DNA from 2 places in the Candidatus Sarcina troglodytae genome. Region 2 is predicted to be linked to the other one. Evidence: a T-box and tRNA genes for the amino acid it is inferred to sense, from the RefSeq annotation. Region 2 holds a T-box; the other holds one or more tRNA genes.

Region 1 (6,037 bases), 430 kb from region 2:
AACAATAGACTGAAGTTTCATCCATTATAATATTTTTTTGAAATACAATTTTATTTATTTCATTATCAATATCTATGATTTCTTCATGATTTAAGAAAAAATAATTTTCTGTTAAATATTCTAGCATTTCCTTTCTTCTGAAATTTTCCATTATTGTTTTATATATAAGATTACTTATATATAAATAGATATTATTTTGTAATTTTTCATTATAATCCTTATCATCGCAAAAAATTTTAACGAAGTGAGTATTTTTCTCGATACTTTCCGATATTCCAATAATTATTCCTTTACTTTTTAAGAGTTCTCTAATCTCTTGTATATTATCCATAAAAGCTTCTTCACCTTCATAAGCTAACTTCATTAAAAGCATCCTCTCACTCCTTTCTACCTTTAGTATGTATTAAAACTTTTCTAATATTCAAAAATAATATTTTAATAATCGACAAAATGCTTAAATATTTAGTAAACTATTTTTATAATTAATTATATAGGAGAATGACCATGAATAAATGTTTTGTAGATTATAGAATTTCTAAAGAAGAAATTAGTAACTTATCACTTGAAAACCTTGATATTATAAAAGTTTTGCCATCTAAAAATTTATATAAAGCAATAGATGGACATCCTGATATACAACTTAATATACTGTCTAATAACACATTAATAGCTCATGAAGAACTCTTTAAAAATTTAAAATCCTATGCTTCTTTAAACAAATTTAATTTAAACCTAGTAAAAGCAAAAACAAATTTAAAAAACACTTATCCTTATGATATTTCTTTAAATGCAGTAAATTTAAAAGACTTTTTTATTCATAATTTAAAATACACAGATGAATACCTATTAAATAGCGTTAAAGAAAAAAATTTAATAAATGTAAAACAAGGATATACCAAATGCTCCTGTGCTGTTATAAGCAATAATGCTATTATAACTTCAGATGTTGGAATATATAATGAACTTAAAAAATATCCAATAGATGTTTTAGGTATATCAGCAAAAGATATATCATTACCCTATTTAAACTATGGATTTATTGGTGGCACTTGTGGGCTTTTATGTGAAAATAAAATAGCTTTTTTCGGAAATTATGATCTTCATCCATACGGAAAAGAAATTGAAAAATTTTTGATAAAGCATGATGTTAAGCCTATATTTCTATCTAAAAAACCTCTTGTAGACAGAGGAAGTATTTTAACCTTATTTTAACAATAATTATAGTATTATTTTACTCAAGTAAGTAATAAATGTTACCCCTCTAGCATATAAATATATATTCTTTTTTCAATTAACTACATTTTTATAATTTTCCTTATTTTGATAAAATTAAAAATAAATATTTATACTATAAAATTAAAAGGATGTGAACAATCACATCCTTTCTCATCTATATACCATCAATAAAAGCAGCTACCATCGCAACTTTTATTGAAACAATATTATCTTTAGCAAATTTTTTAAAGTCTTTAACAGGAATTTTTAATATTTCTATCTCCTCATCTTCTTCTGTGTTTTCTGAAGTTGGAATTCCCTCTACAAGCATTTTTACAATCGCCACATTTTCATCTGACATGCCAACTGATGTATAACTTGGTTTTATTAAATATTCAAAAGCCACACACTCTAAACCCGTTTCTTCAAAAAGTTCTCTCCTACTTGCTTCCTCTACTGTTTCACCCTCATCTACAAGACCAGCTGGGAATTCATATATAAATCCATCTATTGCAGGTCTATACTGCTTTATTATAACAAATTCATTTTCTTTAGTTATTGGAATTATCATAACACCATCAGCTTTATTATGATCCTTTGTCACACAAGTTAAATCTTCCTTATCACGCCTACTTGCAACAAAATAATCTTTTTGGTTTCCTTTTTTATTTTTTAATTTTAATTTATATAAGTTTAAATATTTAAAGTTCGTTATTTTTTCTATTTTTTCTAATTTCATAATATATTATTACAAATTCAATCGTTAAATTTATTTAAACAATTTTTTTGTAAATTACCCCTCTCTTTCTCATATTTATTTTTATAAGTTAATACAAAAAACCTGTAAGAATTATCTCACAGGTTTTATTTGGAGGCGCCACCCAGATTTGAACTGGGGAATAAAGGTTTTGCAGACCTCTGCCTTACCACTTGGCTATAGCGCCATACTTTTTGGAGCGGAAGACGGGACTCGAACCCGCAACTTTCACCTTGGCAAGGTGACACTCTACCATTGAGTCACTTCCGCAAAAATGGTGGCTCGAACTGGAATCGAACCAGTGACACGAGGATTTTCAGTCCTCTGCTCTACCGACTGAGCTATCGAGCCTAAATATCTTCTATTTGTTGAAGATATTTATTATTATATAAATTAAAAATTTATTTGTCAATATATTTTTTATAATATTTCTAAAAGTATATTAATTTTTCTTAGTTTGAGTTGCTATTTTTAAAAGTTCTCCTATATTTTCATGAGTAAACTCATAAGCCTTATTACAAAATTGGCATTTCAATTCTTCTGTCTTACCATCATCATATAACTCTTTTAAATCTTTATACCCTATACTAATTAATGCTCTTTCAACCTTACTTCTTGAACAATCACATTTATACTTTGGAATTTCTGTATCATTATTTATTTTTAAATCCATACCATCAAATATATCCTCTAATATTTGAACCATAGTCTTCCCTTTTGCAAGCTCTCCTGTAACTGATGTAAACTCTTCTAATCTGTAAGTTATAAGGTCTCCTAAAAGTTCATCTGCACCTGGCATTAATTGTATAATAAAACCGCCAGCAACCTTTATTGAATAATCTCTGTCAACCAAAACTCCAAGTGCTACAGCTGATGGAACTTGTTCTGATACCGTAAAATAATATGATAAATCCTCTGCTATTTCTCCACTAAAGATAGGAGCTTGTCCTACATATGGTTCTTTAAGTCCTAAATCCTTTATTACCATTAAGGTACCATCTTTACCAATAGCCTTTCCCACATTCAATTTTCCATTTTCAGGGTTTAGAGGCAAATCAACTGTTGGATTTCCTATATACCCTTTTACAGTACAATCTGAGTAGGCTGTAACTATTACTCCCTTAGCCTCTCCTCCGCCATTTATTTTAAGAGTTACAACTTCTTTTTCTGATTTTAACATAGCTCCCATCATAACACCAGCTGTAAGCATTCTTCCAAGTGCAGCAGCTGCTGTTGGCGTACACCCATGTACTTTCACACCTTCATTAACTAATTCACTAGTTTCTGCTGCTATTATTCTTATCATTCCATCTTTTGCTGTTGCTCTTACTATTTTATCACCCATAAAAATTCCTCCTACTTTCTAACTATATAAGTTATTCTTTCACTTTTATTAGTGGCTTTAAGATTTGAATATCCATCAAATTTTTCTATAAAATTAAACCCTATTTTTCTTAAAATTTCTTCAATAAATTCATCTTTGTAACCTCTTTCTTCATGAACCTCATCAAATCTTTTATATAGACCATTTTGCTGTTTTATAAAAAAACTTAAATTCATCTCTACAATTTCATCCTCGAAAATATTTTCCCAAACATAAAATATATCATCACTATTATAGCTATATATATTATTTCCTAAAATTTCAGATATTTTATAATAAGAATTTATATCAAAAACAAATAATCCATCATCCTTTAAATGATTATAAACTCCTCTAAAATAATTGGTTAAATCATTCTCATCTAAAACGTAGTTAGTTGAATCTAAAACACAAGTAATTAAATCAAAAGTTTTATTTAAATTTAAGTCACTCATATCTTGACAAACTATCTTTCCTTTTATTCGACATTCTCTTAATTTTTTGTCAGCTTCTATAAGCATATCAGAAGATAAATCCACAAAATAGTTTTCTTTAAATTTTTTTCCTATATAAGAACCTACGTTACATGTTCCACAGGCTAAATCTAAATAACTGCTAAAACTTATGTTAAACTTATTACAAAGACCTAAAATATACTCTGCTATAGATTCATAGTTTACATCTTCTCTTATAAGTTCATCATAAACCGTAGCCATCATTTTATAACTTTCCATAAGTATACTCCTAAAGTCTATTTTTCTATAAATAAATCTTATAGAGTTTTTATTTATTAGTCAATGGGTTTCTTTCTACCTAGTATTTCATCATTACTTGGTATTTTTCTTTCTTTTTTTCTTTTAGTCATTATTCCACCTATTCTTCCCGTTTCTTCAGCTGTAAGTCCTCCCCATCCTAAAGCATTTACTTTTTCACTAAGTCCAAGCTCTTGTGCAATTTCATATTTCATTCTTTCTCTAAGAATCTCAGCTTCTGTTAATTTTTTATGCTTCTTTAGTTTACTTTTTATTATTTTCTTTAATGGTGTTTTACTCATATATTTCTCTCCTGACTATTAATTCAAATAATATATATTATTTGAATTTTAGTTACATATTATTCTCAAAGATTAAAACTAAATAGCATTTTTATATAAAATATTTAATATATACTTGATAATTAAATATAAATTGCACTATAGTTAATATATAATAGTATTATATATTAATAATATGTACTTTTAATTTAAGCATTATTTAATATTAATAAAACACATTTATATTAAAAATTATAATAACTGGAGGTAACAAAGTGTATAACGTAGCAGTAGTTGGGGCAACAGGAAATGTTGGAAGAAAATTTTTAGAAATACTTGAAGAAAGGAATTTTCCAATAAAAGAATTAATTCTGTTTGCTTCTAAAAAATCTCAAGGTAAAATAATGAAATTTAAAGGACAAGATTTTATAGTTGAAGAGCTTTGTGAGGAAAATATAAAGAATAAGAAGATTGATTTTGCACTATTTTCAGCAGGTGGGGATACAAGTTTAAAATTTGCACCTACGTTTGCAAAAGAAGGTGCAATTGTTATAGATAATAGTAGTGCATGGAGAATGGACCCTAAAGTTCCTTTAGTAGTTCCAGAGGTAAATCCAGAAGATATAAAATGGCACAATGGAATAATAGCTAATCCAAACTGTTCTACTATTCAAGCCATGGTTGCTTTAAAACCACTTCATGATAAATATGGAATAAAAAGAATAGTTTACTCTACTTATCAAGCAGTATCAGGAGCTGGTATTCAAGGTATTAAAGACTTAGAAGAAGGCTTACAAGGGGTTGCCCCTAAAAAATTCCCATATCCTATAGCTGGAAATATTCTACCACATATTGATGTATTTTTAGATAATGGATATACAAAAGAAGAAATTAAAATGATTGAAGAAACAAAAAAAATACTTCATGATTCTACTTTAAAAATAACTGCAACAACAGCTAGAGTACCAGTTTTAAATGCTCATAGCGAAAGTATAAATATAGAACTTAATACTCCTTTTGAACTTCAAGACATATTCTCTTTATTTAATTCTTCTAAAGGACTTGTAGTTTATGATGATACAGCTAATCTTAAATATCCTACACCTTTAGAATTCTCAGGTCATGATGAAGTATTTGTTGGAAGAATTAGAAGAGATTTTAGTGTTGATAACGGTCTTAATATTTGGGTAGTTGCTGACAATATAAGAAAAGGTGCAGCACTTAATGCAATTCAAATTGCAGAGCTTATGATTAAATAAAAGATACGGAGGAAAAACTTATGTCAATTTTTAAAGGCTCTTGTGTAGCTTTATTAACACCCTTTGATCAAAATGGAATTAATTTTGCTGAACTTAAAAAAATATTAGAATGGCACATAGAGAACAAAACTGATGCTATATTAATTTGTGGAACAACTGGTGAAGCTTCTACTATGACTTTAGATGAAAGAAAGGAAGCCATAAAATTTACAGTTGACACAGTAAATAAAAGAATACCTGTTATCGCAGGTTCTGGTTCAAACAATACAAAGGCTGCAATAGAAATGAGTACTTGGTGTGAAAGTGTTGGGGTTGATGGAGTTTTAGTTATAACACCATACTATAATAAAACATCAAATAGAGGACTAATAGAACATTTTAAAGCAGTTAATGATTCCGTAAACATACCA
Region 2 (6,037 bases):
GCATGTCAAATGTTTGGTAGCGATTCTAAAATAATGTCATATGTAACAGAAAAATATTTTAATACTAATGATGATATATGTATTATAGATATAAATATGGGATGCCCAGCACCTAAAATAGTGAAAAATGGTGATGGATCAGCTCTTATGAAAAATCCAAAGTTAGCTTATGAAATAGTTAATGAGGTAAAAAAAGTTTCACTAAAACCAGTAACTGTTAAGTTTAGAATGGGATATGATGAAAATAGTATAAATGCAGTAGAATTTGCTAAAATTATTGAAAGTGCAGGAGCAGATGCAGTAGCTATTCACGGCAGAACAAGAGCTCAAATGTATACAGGAAAGGCAAATTGGGATATTATAAGACAAGTAAAAGAAGCTGTAAGGATTCCTGTTATAGGGAATGGAGATGTTTTTTGTGCTGAAGATGCCTTAAATTTAATAAAAACAAGTAATTGTGATGGAATAATGATAGGTCGAGGTTGTACTGGTAACCCATGGATATTTAAACAGATTGTTGATAAATTTAATAATAACGAAGTTAAAATGCCTAACTCTTGGGAAAAGGTAGATATGTGTATAAGACATTATAATCTGGCTTTGAAATACAATGGGGAGTATAAGGCTGTAAGAGAAATGAGGAAGCATTCAGCTTGGTATATAAGGGGTTTACCTAAATGTACAGAGATAAAAAATAAGATAAATTTAGAGAATGATTCTCTTAAGGTTTTAAAAATATTGAGCGAATATAAAAGTATATTAAAAGAAAATTATAAATAAGACCTATAATTAACTTAAAATATTGATAATTTAATATTATATAACATAAAATACAATAAAAGTATTCAGATAAGTTGACATAATCATAGTAAAGATTTATAATATTTTAAATACTTGAGAATAAACTGTTCTCAAGTTTTTTAAGGAGTTTTAATAATTTTTACATTAAATAATATTAAGTTAAAATTTAGTCCAATATTATATAATATAGATAAATTTGTGATAATTTTTTATGAAGGGAAGAAAATATTATGAGCGAAAAAAAGCATCTAATGACCTATGAAGGTATAAAAAAGTTAGAAGATGAATTAGAATATCTTAAAACCGTAAAGAGAAAAGAAATAACAGAGAAAATTAAGGTTGCTTTGGGATATGGAGATTTAAGTGAAAACTCTGAATATGATGAAGCTAAAAATGAACAAGCTTTTACAGAGGGAAGAATACTTCAATTAGAAAACATGCTTAAAAATGCAGTTGTTGTTGATGAATCAGAAATATCAACAGATGCTGTAACAGTAGGTTCTATAGTAAAGGTTAAAGACTATGAATTTGATGAAGAGGTTGAATATACAATAGTAGGTTCAGCTGAAGCTGATCCAATGAGCTTTAAAATTTCTAATGAGTCACCAGTTGGAGAAGGTCTTATAGGTAAGAAAGTTGGAGACATAGTGGAAGTAAATGTTCCAGGTGGAATAGCTAAATTTGAAGTATTAGGAATCAGAAGATAATTTTAAAATAATTTAATAAACATAATCATGGAGGTATGGAAAATGTCAAATGAAGATATAAATATTCACCAAGAAGATAAACTTAGTGAACAAGAAATATTAAGAAGACAAAAACTTAAGGATTTACAAGATGCGGGAAAGGATCCTTTTGACGTGTATAAGGTTGAAAGGACTCATTCTTCAGCACAAATAGTAAAAGGATTTGAAGAATTAGAAGGTAAAGAAGTTAAAGTAGCCGGAAGATTAATGTCTAAGAGAGGGCAAGGAAAAGTATTGTTTTCTGACATTCATGATAGGGATGGAAAACTTCAATTATTTGTAAAAATAGATGCTGTTGGTGAAGAAGCTTTAAAAGAATTTAAAAGCTTAGATCTTGGAGATTGGATTGCAGCAACAGGAACAGTTTTTAAAACAAAAACAGGAGAAGTATCTGTTAAGGTTACTTCATTCCAATTAATCTGTAAATCATTAAAGCCATTACCAGAAAAATTCCATGGATTAAAAGACCCAGATTTAAGATATAGACAAAGAGAAGTTGATATAATAACTAATCCAGAAGTAAAAACAACTTTCTTAAAGAGGGCTCAAATAATAAAAGGGATTAGAAATTTCTTAGACAACAAAGGATATATAGAAGTTGATACTCCAATTTTAGGATCTATTGCAGGAGGAGCAGCAGCGAGACCGTTTATAACTCATCATAATACGTTAGATATAGATATGTATTTAAGAATAGCAACAGAATTACATTTAAAGAGATGTATAGTTGCTGGTTTTGAAAAAGTTTATGAAATGGGAAGAATATTTAGAAATGAAGGAATGTCAGTTAGACATAATCCAGAGTTTACATCTATAGAATTATATGAAGCTTATGCAGATTATAATGACATGATGGAACTTACTGAAAACATGGTGGCAGAAGTTTGTACATTGGTTAACGGAACAACTAAGGTTACATATGAAGGAACAGAAATAGACTTTAAACCACCTTGGAGAAGATTAACAATGGTTGATGCTGTTAAAGAATTTGCAGGGGTTGATTTTAATTCAATATCATCAGATGAAGAAGCTCAAGAAATAGCTAAAAAGCATAATTTGGAATTCCCTAAAGAATTACAATATGTAAGTAAAGGTGAAGTTTTAAATGCTTTATTCGAAGAGTTTGGAGAATCAAAATTAATTCAACCTACATTTATAATAGATTATCCATCAGAAAATTCACCTCTTACTAAAAAGAAAAGAGGAAATGCAGATTTCACTGAAAGATTTGAAGGTTTTGTTTACGGTAGAGAATTGTGTAATGCATATTCAGAACTTAACGATCCTATAGTTCAAAGAGAAAGATTTGAACAACAAGCAAAACAAAGAGATTTAGGCGATGATGAGGCGTATGTTATAGATGAAGAGTTTATGAGTGCGTTAGAAACTGGTATGCCTCCAACAGGTGGTTTAGGAATAGGTATAGATAGATTAATTATGTTCTTAACAGATTCATCATCAATTAAAGATGTTATATTATTTCCAACAATGAAACCTCAAGAAAATAATTAATATTTTAAGGACACTTAAACATTAAAGTTTGTGTGTCCTTTTTTATTTTATTTAAATAATAAATCATTAAAACGAAGTATATATATTGACATATTAGATGTTTTTGATAAAATAAAGACTATAAGTTAATATACACAATGAGAGAGAAGAGTAATCTTAAAAATTTTTAAGAGAGATGATGGTAGGTGTAAATCATTAAAGATTTAAGATGAATGGAACTTTTGAGTGTCTTTTAGAAAGTTGAGCTTAGCTAAGAAGGGTGGAACCGCGGAATAAATTTTTCGTCCCTTTAATTTTAGTTAGGTTTTTTTGTTTTTAAAGTTAATAATTCATATAATAAATTTAAAATTATTGGAGGTATAGAAAATGTCAGTAGAAAAGACTATGGATAAGATAGTTGCATTATGTAAAAACAGAGGATTTATATTCCCAGGTTCAGATATCTATGGTGGACTTGCGAATTCATGGGATTATGGTCCTTTAGGAGTTGAATTTAAAAATAATGTAAAAAAAGCTTGGTGGAGAAAATTTGTTCAAGAAAGTAAATATAATGTTGGATTAGATAGTGCTATTCTTATGAATAAAGAAGTTTGGGTTGCATCAGGTCACATTGGGGGATTCTCAGACCCACTTATGGATTGTAAAGAATGTAAAGCTAGATTTAGAGCAGATAAACTAGTTGAAGATCATATGACTGCAAATGGAGCAGAAGTAGCATCAGCTGATGGTTGGTCTAATGAACAATTAAAAAATTATATAGAAAGCAATAACATAGTATGTCCTAAATGTGGAAAGTTAAATTATACAGATATAAGAAAATTTAATTTAATGTTTAAAACATTCCAAGGAGTTACTGAAGATGCTAAAAATGAAATATATTTAAGACCAGAAACAGCTCAAGGTATATTTGTAAATTTCAAAGCAACTCAAAGAACAACTAGAAAGAAAGTTCCTTTTGGTATAGCTCAAATAGGTAAATCTTTTAGAAATGAGATAACTCCAGGAAACTTTACATTTAGAACTAGAGAGTTTGAACAAATGGAATTAGAATTTTTCTGCAAACCAGGAACAGATATGGAATGGTTTGAATATTGGAGAAGCTATTGTTGGAATTTCTTATTAAATTTAGGAATGAATAAAGAAAACATAAGATTAAGAGATCATGCAAAAGAAGAGTTAAGTTTCTATTCAAATGCTACATCAGACATAGAATACTTATTCCCATTTGGATGGGGTGAACTTTGGGGAATAGCAGATAGAACTGATTATGATTTAACTAAACATCAAGAACATTCAGGTCAAGATATGGCATATTTAGATCCAACAACTAATGAGAAATATATTCCATATGTTATAGAACCATCATTAGGAGCTGATAGAGTTGCATTAGCATTCTTAGTTGAGGCTTATGATGAGGAAGAATTAGAAGGTGGAGATGTAAGAACAGTTATGCATTTACATCCAGCTTTAGCTCCATATAAGGCTGCTGTATTACCTCTTTCAAAGAAACTTTCAGAAAAAGCAGACGAAGTTTATGGTGCATTAAGCAAATATTTTAACATTGAATATGATGAAGCAGGAAGTATAGGAAAAAGATATAGAAGACAAGATGAAATTGGAACTCCATATTGTATAACAGTAGATTTTGATACGTTAGAGGATAACTGCGTAACAATAAGAGACAGAGATACAATGCAACAAGAAAGAATTAAAATATCTGATTTAAAATCTTATATAGAAAAAAGCTTAGAATTTTAGTTGATAAGTATGTAGAAAGCATAGTAAGAAGGTTCTTACTATGCTTTTGCTTTATATTTTAACAACAAGCTATAAAGTAGCATATGTTTATTATGGGTGATATAATGAAGAAAAATGGATAGAATTATCTGTATAATGAGAGTGCATTAAAATTAAAATAATTGTTGGAGGATTAAAGGTGAAAAAAGATTTTACTGAGTTTAAAAATTTTATTAAAGGAAAAAAAGTTGCAGTAGTAGGAATAGGGGTTAGTAATATTCCTCTTATGAATTTTTTAGACAAGCTAGGAGCTAAAATAACAGGTTTTGATATGAAAACTGAGGCCGAATTAGGTAAAGTTGCTATTGACTTCAAAGGTAAAGGAATAAGCTTAGAGCTTGGAGAAAAATATTTGGATAGATTAACAGGATATGATGTGATTTTTAAAACACCATCCATGAGAATTGATAGTGAGGCATTAGTTAGATGTAAAAAAGAGGGTGCATACATAACTTCTGAAATGGAGGAATTCACAAAATATTGTAAGGGAAAAATATATGGAATCACAGGTAGTGATGGTAAAACAACAACAACTACAATAATTTCAAAATTATTAGAAAAACAAGGATATACTACTTGGGTAGGAGGAAATATAGGAACTCCATTATTTGCTGAAATAGAAAAAATAAAAGAAGAAGATAAAGTTGTTTTAGAGTTATCTAGTTTTCAATTAATGACAATGGATAGTTTGATAGATGTTGCAGTAGTGACTAATATTACACCGAATCATTTAGATATGCATCATGGTATGGAAGAATATATAGAGGCTAAGAAGAACGTATTTAGATATCAAGATAAAAATTGTCTATTAATTATAAATGATGAAAATAATATTACGAAAGAGTTTTATAAAGAAGCAAAAGGAAAAGTTGAAAAATTTAGTTCTAAAAAAATTAAAAACGAAGATGGATATTACGAAAATGGAGTACTTTATATTCATGGACAAGAAGTATGTAAAAAAAATGATATAGTTATAAAAGGAATGCATAACGTAGAAAACTATTTAGCAGCGTTTTTAGCAGTAAGGAATGAAGTTTCCATCGAAAATATGAAATTTGTTGCCCAAACATTTGGTGGTGTGGAGCATAGATGTGAATTTATAAGGGAAATTAATGGTGTAAGATATTATAATGATTCTATTGCATCTAGTCCAACAAGAACTTTAGCAGGATTAAAAGCTT

What was found. The T-box of region 2 lies ahead of HH195_RS10015 (glycine--tRNA ligase). A T-box ahead of a tRNA ligase gene usually reads a tRNA of that ligase, here a tRNA-Gly.
Region 1: it has a tRNA-Gly gene. The T-box ahead of HH195_RS10015 (glycine--tRNA ligase) is inferred to sense a tRNA for this amino acid. The anticodon was not compared.

Annotation. Positions count from the first base shown of each region.
Region 1 covers NZ_CP051754.1:1,712,455-1,718,491, forward strand. The annotation lists gene ytxC (putative sporulation protein YtxC) at 1-373, opposite strand, end outside; gene HH195_RS07770 (DUF6873 family GME fold protein) at 505-1,212, shown strand; gene HH195_RS07775 (NUDIX hydrolase) at 1,391-1,954, opposite strand; tRNA gene HH195_RS07780 (tRNA-Cys) at 2,085-2,159, opposite strand; tRNA gene HH195_RS07785 (tRNA-Gly) at 2,168-2,242, opposite strand; tRNA gene HH195_RS07790 (tRNA-Phe) at 2,248-2,323, opposite strand; gene hslO (Hsp33 family molecular chaperone HslO) at 2,415-3,317, opposite strand; gene HH195_RS07800 (class I SAM-dependent DNA methyltransferase) at 3,329-4,069, opposite strand; gene HH195_RS07805 (alpha/beta-type small acid-soluble spore protein) at 4,126-4,389, opposite strand; gene HH195_RS07810 (aspartate-semialdehyde dehydrogenase) at 4,644-5,627, shown strand; gene dapA (4-hydroxy-tetrahydrodipicolinate synthase) at 5,648-6,037, shown strand, end outside.
Region 2 covers NZ_CP051754.1:2,138,966-2,145,002, reverse strand. The annotation lists gene dusB (tRNA dihydrouridine synthase DusB) at 1-780, shown strand, start outside; gene greA (transcription elongation factor GreA) at 1,032-1,508, shown strand; gene lysS (lysine--tRNA ligase) at 1,551-3,059, shown strand; T-box leader at 3,188-3,351, shown strand; gene HH195_RS10015 (glycine--tRNA ligase) at 3,426-4,817, shown strand; gene murD (UDP-N-acetylmuramoyl-L-alanine--D-glutamate ligase) at 4,996-6,037, shown strand, end outside.